Regions from separate parts of the Mesobacillus sp. S13 genome, predicted to be linked through region 2. Evidence: predicted binding sites of a transcription regulator. Region 2 holds the regulator's gene; each other region holds the start of a gene.
What was found. Region 2 encodes Rex, which represses fermentation and respiration genes when NADH is low (regulators of the CRP and FNR family bind a similar motif). Its sites were predicted from a motif close to TTGTGAAATATTTCACAA; they were not measured.

Region 1 (3,281 bases), 1.2 Mb from region 2:
AAAGCACTCCTGCATACATCCAAGGAGCTAGGAGTTCCTTTTTCATTATTAGAAGAGACAATCGCCATCAATGACCATCAGCAAAAGTTGCTTGTTGATAAGGCTTTGAAACGATTCAGTACATTAAAAGGAAAGAAAATCGCCATGCTCGGCCTCTCCTTCAAACCGAATACGGATGATATGAGGGAAGCGCCGTCGATCAGGATCGCCCGCGCCATCACTGCTGCTGGTGGAAAAGTTACAGCATATGATCCGGTTGCCACAGGCAATGCAAGGAAGGTCATCGGTGACATCATCACTTACGTTGACTCTGCAGTTGAAGCTGCGACAGGTGCTGATGCTTTGTTTATAGTGACAGAATGGGATGAGTTCAAACAGCTTGATGTTGCTGTCCTATTGGATGTCATGAAGCAGCGAATCATCTTTGACGGCAGGAACTGTTTGGAGCAAGTCGTCCTTAAGGTAGGGTGTCCAATTGAATATTATCCTGTCGGCAGGCCGGAGGTTATTATAAAAGATAAGAAAATATGACTTTATATCGAGAGTTGTCCAGCTCCAGCGCTTGTCGAGGCTGACTAAGATGCTCGCACTTTTCTTGAGAGGGAATGATTGAATTCATTCCTTCTTTTTTGCTTTATGAATGTTACTAACTTGCTAATAAGGTAATCTTGAAAGTGTTTTTTAAAATGGAAGAACAGGGAATAGTAAGGGTGATTTGAAACGTAAGCGGAGGGGAAATTTATGAGGCTTAATCTGCTCTTGATCGCCTTTTTTGGTTCATTATTATGTTTTATTTTGATGTCTTATCTTGTACAGGCTGATCATTTGGTTATTTTCGACAAGACTGTCATTGATATGGTGCAGGGATTTGAAGCAGGGCTGCTGACTGCAGCGATGAAGTTCTTTACCTATATAGGTTCGACAAGATTGATCATCATCCTGACCATTCCGATTTTCTTATTCCTTTTTTTTGTGTTAAGACTCAGGGGCGAAATCCTCATATTCCTGGCTGTTGTGTATATAACACCGATTCTGAACAGATTGCTGAAATTGTATTTTCTGCGTGCCAGACCAGATTTTCACCGGCTGATTGAAATAGGCGGATACAGTTTTCCGAGCGGCCATGCAATGAATGCTTTTTCTTTTTACAGTATCCTTGCTTTCCTGCTCTGGCGCCATGTACCCACTCGACCTGGGAGAATTGTCGTCATCCTTTTCAGCAGTTTGATGATTTTTGCGATTGGAATAAGCAGGATTTATTTAGGTGTACATTACCCTAGTGATATCATCGGCGGCTATCTTGCCAGCGGTCTGTGGGTCGCAGCAGTGATCTGGTTTTTCCAAAGATACATAGAAAGGCTGGAGATACCGAAAAGGGGGTACTGACAATATACTGTTTTACCGTTTTAACAGGCCCGATAATGGGAATGGAATGAAAGACACCTAATTGGAATACATATCATATTTCTCTCACATTTTTACTGTATAAAAGATTAAGGCAGAGGCTTACGAAGCAATGTGATTTAGTGAACAAACTTTTTCGAGGTGACTTTATGTATAAAAAACAAGAAAAAATGCTTATGTGGCTTGCTTTTATAGTGGCTGCCATAATGGGTCTGTCTTTTATCGGAAGAATTTTTGCTGGATAGAAAAGGGGTATTAAAAAAATGGGGAATGAAGAATCAGTTTTTTTCAGCCGTGTCTTGACGGAGCTTACATTATCCTTCCATATTATTTATGCCACTATAGGAGTAGGAATACCGCTCATGATCATGATCGCTCAGTGGCTCGGAATCAAGAAACAGGATGAACATTATATCCTGCTTGCTAGAAGGTGGACGCGCGGTTTTGTCATCACTGTAGCGGTCGGAGTTGTGACAGGAACGGCAATTGGCTTGCAGCTGTCATTGTTGTGGCCTAATTTTATGGAATTGGCAGGCAATGTCATTGCTCTTCCACTGTTCATGGAAACCTTCGCATTTTTCTTTGAAGCAATTTTCCTCGGCATTTATCTCTATACTTGGGACCGGTTTGAAAATCAGAAGAAACACTTGCTGCTATTGATCCCTGTTGCGGTCGGGGCCTCATTTTCAGCGGTATTCATCACAATAGTGAATGCATTCATGAATGCACCGCAAGGCTTTGACCTGGTCAATGGACAGCTGGTCAATATCAATCCGGTTCTGGCGATGTTCAATCCGGCGATGCCGACAAAGGTTGCCCATGTGCTGGCGACTGCTTATATGACTTCGGCTTTTGTACTCGCTTCGATTGGCGCATTCAGGCTTTTAAAAGGATCCAATCATATCTACCATAAAAAAGCGTTATTCCTAACAATGAAAATCGGCCTGATCTTTTCGATTGCTGCTGCGATCATTGGGGATTTCTCAGGTAAATACCTCGCAGAATACCAGCCGGAAAAGCTGGCAGCAGCGGAGTGGCACTTCGAGACTCATGAAGGAGCGCCGTTGATGCTATATGGTGTTCTTGATGACGGCGAAGTAAAATATGCGCTTAAAATTCCTTATGCGCTAAGTATTTTGGCACACAGCAATCCAAATGCTGAGGTCATTGGCCTTAGTGAATTCCCTGAAGATGAAATCCCTCCACTTTATATCCACTATTTATTTGATGGAATGGTGACGATCGGGATGTGGATGATGGCCCTGTCGCTTGCTTATGTCGTGGGTGTGTGGATGAAATGGAGTTTTATCCGGACCAGATGGTATCGCTGGCTGATCGTCTTTGGCGGACCGTTGTCGATAATTGCGATTGAGCTTGGCTGGTGGTTTGCTGAAGTCGGAAGGCAGCCCTGGATCCTTCGCGGAATCATGAAGGTAGAGGATGCGGCCACGACTAGCGGACAGGTCGATTTGATGCTGCTGCTGTTTGCCGGCTTATACTTGATCCTTGCCATCGGCAGCACAGTTGTATTAACAAGGATGTTCCGGAAAAACACAGTTGAACAGGAACTGGCAGACAGGGAACTGGAGAAGGAAGGTGAGTTTCGATGACACTTGAAATAATCGGCATATCGGTTCTTTGGATCTTTCTTTTTGGATATGTCATCGTCGCTTCCATCGATTTCGGGGCAGGTTTTTTCAATGCATATAGCTTGTTCAGAGGAAAGCAGCATATCCTGACAGGGATCATTCAGCGATATTTATCTCCAGTTTGGGAAGTCACGAATGTATTCCTGGTATTTTTCTTCGTGGGAATTGTCGGCTTCTTTCCTAAAACGGCTTATTACTATGGAACCATCCTTCTTGTTCCGGCCAGCA
Region 2 (3,281 bases):
CTGACCCTACAATTTGAACTTTCCAATCATTTATTAGTAGAATAAAGACAGTGTCTATCCAAACCAAAGCTGTCCTCGTATTTTATTTTACAGGTCGGCTTATTATTACGTAAAATTTCAGGACATATATTATCTGCATTGATAAGGAGTTTTTCTATTGAAAAAGGAATATTGGTACATCATTATCGCCTATATAGTCATGCAGCTTTCAAGCCTGATTGGCATCCCGATTGTCGCCTTCACCGGTGCTGCAATGGGAAAGAGCCTGGAAGAAATGGAAACCCTCTCGATTCCATACTGGCTTGTGATCAGCTTTTCACTGACACTAGTCATCGTGCTTTTGCTTTTGAGGAAAGAACGCAGATCTCATGCGGACTTACGTGATGCGTCCTCTCCAGCAAGCTCAGCCGCCTGGGCTTTCGCAGGTGTATTCCTCGCACTGTTCGCGCAATCAATCGCCGCCAATATCGAAAATATGCTTGGCATCGAAATGGGATCTGAGAATACCCAGGAAATCATTAAGCTGATTGAAATGTTCCCGGTTGTCATTTTGGTCAGTTCGATCATCGGCCCTATATTAGAGGAAATCGTCTTCCGTAAGATCATTTTCGGCAGCCTGCATAAGAAAATGAATTTCTTTTTCGCTGGATTGATCAGCTCTGTTATTTTTGCGCTTGCACATATGGAACCAGAGCATGTGATCTTGTACTCTGCAATGGGGTTCACTTTTGCTTTCCTTTATGTAAAAACAAAGCGGATCATCGTGCCAATCATCGCCCATGTTACAATGAATACAATGGTTGTTCTGCTTCAATCCGTATTTAGGGAAGACATTGAGAGAATGATAAAAGAAGCAGAGAAAATTCAAGGTTTTATTGGGGGATTCTAAGTTATGAAACAATCGCCTTTATTTTCAGGCATTGTCTACATCTTGTTAGGCAGCTTATTCACCTATTTCGCCATCCAGAATGTAAACGATTCAGGATGGGGATTCTTCAGCTACTTGCTAGTGGCTCTTGCCACGTTCGACTTTGGTTCTGGCATCAGGATGATCCTTTTTCATTTCAAATTGAAGAATATAAAGAAAAAGTAGCTCCTTCCTCTGAAGGAGCTACTTTTTATTCTGCCGATTCTGTTGGTTCGGTATCTGTCGGGTAATGCTTTAAGAAATAGATCAATGATTGCAATTCAACTGCCAAATCAATATGATGGATCCTGATCGATGAAGGCACGTTCAGCCTCGCCGGCGTGAAGTTCAGGATTCCTTTGATATTTGCCTGCACCAATCGGTCTGTTATCGGCTGTGCGACAGCAGACGGGACTGTCAGGATTGCCACCTGGATGCCTTCCTCTACGACAACTTTGTCGAGATCATCCATATGGTACACTGCTACGTCACCAATCTTCGTGCCCACTTTGCCTGGATCTACGTCAAAGGCAATCTCGATTTTCGTATTATTGTTCTTTGAAAAATTGTAGTTCAGAAACGCTGTTCCCAGATTACCGACTCCGATCAAGGCAACCTTCGTCAATTCATCCTGATCCAGCGTCTTTCGGAAAAAGGTCAGCAGGTAATTGACATTATAGCCGTACCCCTTTTTACCCAAAGCTCCAAAGTAGGAAAAATCCCTGCGGATTGTCGCTGAATCCACTTTTACCGCTTCACTTAATTCCGCTGATGATACCCTTTGCTTTCCTGAAGAATGCAAGTTCAATAAGAACCGGTAATACAGCGGCAAACGTTTTGCGGTTGCCTGCGGAATCTTCATAGCATCATTCGTCATTCTCCATCCTCCACCCTGTCCGTATTTCTATCTCAACTTTTCTTCTCTCTTGAAATCGCCGTTCTTACCACCGGTTTTTTCGACCAGATAGGTCTTTCCAATTACCATGCCCTTATCAACGGCCTTGCACATATCATAAACAGTCAGCGCACATGCTGAAGCTGCTGTTAACGCTTCCATTTCCACACCTGTATTCCCTTTTGTTTTTACAGCTGCGGAGATATTTAAAACATAGTCATTTCCATTTTGCTCCCAATCGAATGAAAGGTCAATCCCTGTCAGTGGAATCGGGTGGCACATCGGGATGATTTCAGACGTTTTTTTCGCCGCCATGATGCCTGCTACTTGCGCGACAGCCAGTACATCCCCTTTTTTCATTTTATTTTCAGTGATTCTCACATATATATCTTCATTCACGGTTATGCTTGAATGGGCGACTGCCGTACGGACCGTCTCCGGTTTTTCACTGACATCGACCATCTTTGCTCTGCCCTCTTCGTTAAAATGAGTAAATTCTGCCATATGTAAGCTCCTTTCTATCAAATGATACACTATTTTGTCAAACTTGTGTGTGAACTTTGTTTCAGTGTTCACAATACAAAGTGAAATTTCAATACCATATAACCTATAGCAGTTCGCACATATTGCCGTGCCTATATTAATGGGTTACACTATCTCTAAGGCAATAGAGGTGAAAAATAATGATTTTATTACAGGTTAATCAGCTATCAAAATATTTTGCTGCTGATCTTATTTTATCGAATATAAAGTTTGAAATACAGACCAACGACCGTGTTGCGCTTGTTGGAAGGAACGGAGCAGGAAAATCAACCCTGCTGAAAATCATTGCCGGGTATGAATCCCATGATGGCGGAGAAATCATCCGTCCTAAAGGGACGATGATTGGCTATCTCGCCCAGAATACCGGGCTGGAATCCGAGAAAAGCATCTGGGATGAAATGCTGGCCGTTTTTGACCATCTGCACAGGATGGAAAAAGACTTGCGCAGATTGGAAGAAAAGATGTCGGATCCTGACATTCTTTCTAACCAGACAGAATACGACAGGGTTTTAAAAGATTATGACCTGCTGCAGGTCCAGTTCAAGGAAAAAGGCGGCTACCAATATGAAGCCGATATTCGTTCCGTCCTTCACGGCCTTAACTTCCATTCTTTTGATTATTCCACAAAAATATCCACTTTAAGCGGGGGACAAAAAACTAGACTCGCATTGGCGAAACTTTTATTGACCCGTCCGGATATTTTGATTCTCGATGAACCGACGAACCATCTTGATATTGACACGCTATCGTGGCTTGAGCAGTATTTGCAGGGCTACAACGGCGCAATCTTGATTGTATCCCACGACCGGTATTTCCTTGATAAAGTCGTCAACCAGGTTTATGAAATTTCCCGCCATCAGCTGACAAAGTTTCCTGGCAATTACAGCTCGTACTTAAATCAGAAAGCTGCGAATTACGAACGCGACATGAAACTGT
Region 3 (3,281 bases), 1.1 Mb from region 2:
GGTGGAGGCAGGTTGGTCATCCAGGCCGAAAGCGGATCTTGGTCGCTTCCTGAAGAAATAGATTTGCTATCCTTCTTCAACCCCGATGTCATTTTAATAGAAGGCCATAAGCATGAGTCATATCCCAAGGCCGTAATCCTTCGGGATATGAATGATATAGAGCTCTTGGGAAAACTGGAAAATATCCAGGTTGTTTTATGCCGGGACCCGGAATTGGTGAATAAGTTGAAGGATACAGCTGTCCCTGTTCTCAATATGGAGCATGGAGCAGACTGGATTACAACACACCTTTTAAATAAACTTTAGGTGTTTTCCTTTAATTATTTCAGGTTTTAGCAAGAAAAGTTCTTATTTTAGACATATACGGCGACTTTTGTCACTGTCACTTCATACTTACCCAGTTAGAATGTTAATGGGGTTCAGGTTGTGACATATGTGTGAGGTGAGAGCGATGGAAATGCTGCATATCTTCTTATGGATTGTGTATCCATACTCGGTTGTGGCAATTGTGGCAATGGGTCTAGTCTGGCAGTACGATGCATCAAGAGAAGAAGGAACACGTTCGAAAGCAGGAAGGCTTCTGCTAGGCATCGTCAAAATACTTATGGCTGCCAGCACTGCAACCGGCATTGCCATTGTGCTTTCGAGCAGCATAGCTAACGAACCAGTATTGCTGTTAAGATGGCTCATCAGCCTAGCGCAACTGCAGCCGGACATGAGTCTGGTCATGGATGTATCCATTCTCTCGAAGGTGCATTTTATTTTTGTATTCCTATTTCTATTGAGTTTGGCATTCACCAAGGAAATTTACTATTTGCTAAAACCGCACTTATATTTAAAAAAGATCTTTTTAAAGCTTCAATTTGAAAGAAGAGGCTGAAGGTAGAAGGCTGTTTTAGTTTGAGGAACCAAGTTGTATAGAACTTGGCATTATCCGGGTTTGATATAATGGCAACATAAAAAACGCTTAGGGGTACCTAAGCGTTTTTGTCTTATATTAACCCAGGTGTTTCCAGGTATTCAGCGGAAATAGTGAACTTATCATCTTTTAAGACATAAGGATGTGTTTCCATCAGAATTTTTATAAGATGATCTGGCATTTTCGCTCCTTCGTATGCACAAATCAGTGGAAAAGACAGTGAATTTACGGCTTCGTCTACTATTCTCTCAAAGTCTTCAATTATATCAAGTGGGTCTTTCATCGTAGCCCACTCCACATGTGCCCAGGATCGGAAAGGGATAGCATTTTCTATATACGGTTGAACCGTTTTATTAAAGTATTCGAGGATTGCTGGAGGATGATAACTGCCACTGGAGTAATAAAAGTCGAAATTGTTTACGCTATGAACAAATTTCATTTGATCTTCCGTTAATCGCGATTTAAGCTTCTTGTGAATGGAGCGGAAAAGAGGTTCATTTTCAATGAAAATAACATAATCTCCCGCTATCACACCATCTTCAATAAAATCAACAGCCTGTTCAATGTATTTCTCCACTTCATTATAGGAATACAGAACATGTACGCTCCGTTGATCTTTAAACAATTGATTCATTTCTTTTTTCAAATGATCACCCCTTATTTCATGATTCCCTCAAGTTTACTACACTGCCAGGAATAATGATATCCCTGTTCAAGTAAAATCCCTGAATGGCGCTTCGAGCTTTTTTACAAGAGATATGTTTCACTTGAATGGGTTTTTGACATTTCGGTGTCGGTTGGGTTTTTACAGGAGAAAATGTGATGTGTTTCACTTATTCATCCCTTTAACTCCTTTATATTTAAGGTAAGAAACATAAGGGAGTGTTCATCCATGAAGTTATTTATGCCAAAACAGCATGGTGCCTGGGCGATGTTGATCATCCCTTTTTGGCTGGGAGCAGCAGCAAGTGGAATAGTCTGGCAGCATGTCCCGTTTTTTATCGGATGGCTTTTACTATATTTAGGAACATATCCGCTTCTGTTAATGTTCAAGAAAAAGAAAATTCCATTCTATCGTAAATGGGCGCTTATTTATATAACACCAGCGCTTGCGTTCCTGATGGTTCCATTGTTCACAACGCCAAGCATCGTCAGCTTTGGTCTTGCGATGATCCCGTTTTTCGTGATTAATGCGTACTTCTCTGCAAAAAATAAAGACCGTGCCCTCCTGAATGACTTAAGTGCTATTGTTGTCTTTTCTATTGCCGGACTGGCCAGCAGCTATCTGCCAAACGGGGAAATCAATGAAAATTCACTACTGGTCTTTGCATCCAGCATTCTATTTTTCACCGGAAGTACATTCTACGTAAAAACAATGATTCGCGAAAAGAAGAACAGCCAATTCAAATGGATTTCCTGGACATATCATCTTTTGGTTCCTGTTCTATGGCTTGCAGCCGGTGAGTTCATAGTCGCTGTGGCCGCAGTGCCAAGCTTAATCAGAGCTGTAGTATTTTATGGAAAACCGCTTTCTGTCATGAAGGTAGGGATATACGAAATCGTCAACGCCGTCCTGTTCTTTATCATCATGCTTTTTGCGATTTTATAAAAACTCCAATGCAATATAGATAAAAAAAGCCGCCAGTTCACAGTCTGGCGGTTTTCTTTATTCAATATTGCATACCTCAACCGGACAGTTCTCACAATCTATCTCTCTCTTGAGCACATTGAGGGAATGGACGGTTATGAATCCTTTATCAATGGAAATGATGTTACTTTTCCTCAGTTCGCTCAATAATCTGTTCACGACTTCGCGTGATGTACCACAGAAGTTTGCTAGTTCCTGATTCGTCAGCGATACATCGATTTTTAAGCCATCTTCGGTTTTGACTCCGTAGCTGTTCACCATTCGGATTAGCGTTGAGTATAAAGCACCTTTCTTCCCATGAAGAACAAGATCCCTGAACCTTGTTTGCGATTTGCGATGCTGCAGGGATAGCCACTTTACGAGTTCCAGTGCGAGCCCGCTATCCTTTTCAATTTCTATCTCTAACTTTTCCTTTGGAATCACTGCCACTGTCCCGCTTTCGGAGGCACGGGCATTCAGTATATGCTGAGATGCCGAGCTGAACAAAGCCAACTCGCCAACTAATTCTCCAGCTGAACACATCCTGATAGTCAACTCGCGGCCATCTGGAACCATTTTGCTAATCTGAAATTTACCGCTTTGGATAATGTATAACTCTTCTGCGATATTGCCTTCTTCAAAAAGGAAGCGGCCTTTGTCAATACTCTTGATTCTGTGAACCTTTTCAAAAAGCTTATTCAAGTTTGGTGACAACGTTGTTGCAGTCAACATATG

Region 1: LGO15_RS19550 (cytochrome ubiquinol oxidase subunit I) is a predicted target of Rex. The motif match lies at 1,517-1,534, and genes of this name have one in related genera.
Region 3: LGO15_RS06900 (YwiC-like family protein) is a predicted target of Rex. The motif match lies at 1,737-1,754, and genes of this name have one in related genera.

What each region holds. Positions count from the first base shown of each region.
Region 1 covers NZ_CP084622.1:3,826,989-3,830,269, reverse strand. Annotated here, with positions in the region: gene LGO15_RS19560 (UDP-glucose dehydrogenase family protein) at 1-531, shown strand, start outside; gene LGO15_RS19555 (phosphatase PAP2 family protein) at 742-1,386, shown strand; gene LGO15_RS19550 (cytochrome ubiquinol oxidase subunit I) at 1,668-3,014, shown strand; gene LGO15_RS19545 (cytochrome d ubiquinol oxidase subunit II) at 3,011-3,281, shown strand, end outside.
Region 2 covers NZ_CP084622.1:248,403-251,683, reverse strand. Annotated here, with positions in the region: gene LGO15_RS01425 (CPBP family intramembrane glutamic endopeptidase) at 158-889, shown strand; gene LGO15_RS01420 (YdiK family protein) at 893-1,093, shown strand; gene LGO15_RS01415 (redox-sensing transcriptional repressor Rex) at 1,119-1,784, opposite strand; gene moaC (cyclic pyranopterin monophosphate synthase MoaC) at 1,812-2,306, opposite strand; gene LGO15_RS01405 (ABC-F family ATP-binding cassette domain-containing protein) at 2,486-3,281, shown strand, end outside.
Region 3 covers NZ_CP084622.1:1,374,484-1,377,764, forward strand. Annotated here, with positions in the region: gene mobB (molybdopterin-guanine dinucleotide biosynthesis protein B) at 1-306, shown strand, start outside; gene LGO15_RS06890 (respiratory nitrate reductase subunit gamma) at 434-880, shown strand; gene LGO15_RS06895 (MEDS domain-containing protein) at 993-1,565, opposite strand; gene LGO15_RS06900 (YwiC-like family protein) at 1,812-2,528, shown strand; gene LGO15_RS06905 (Crp/Fnr family transcriptional regulator) at 2,586-3,278, opposite strand.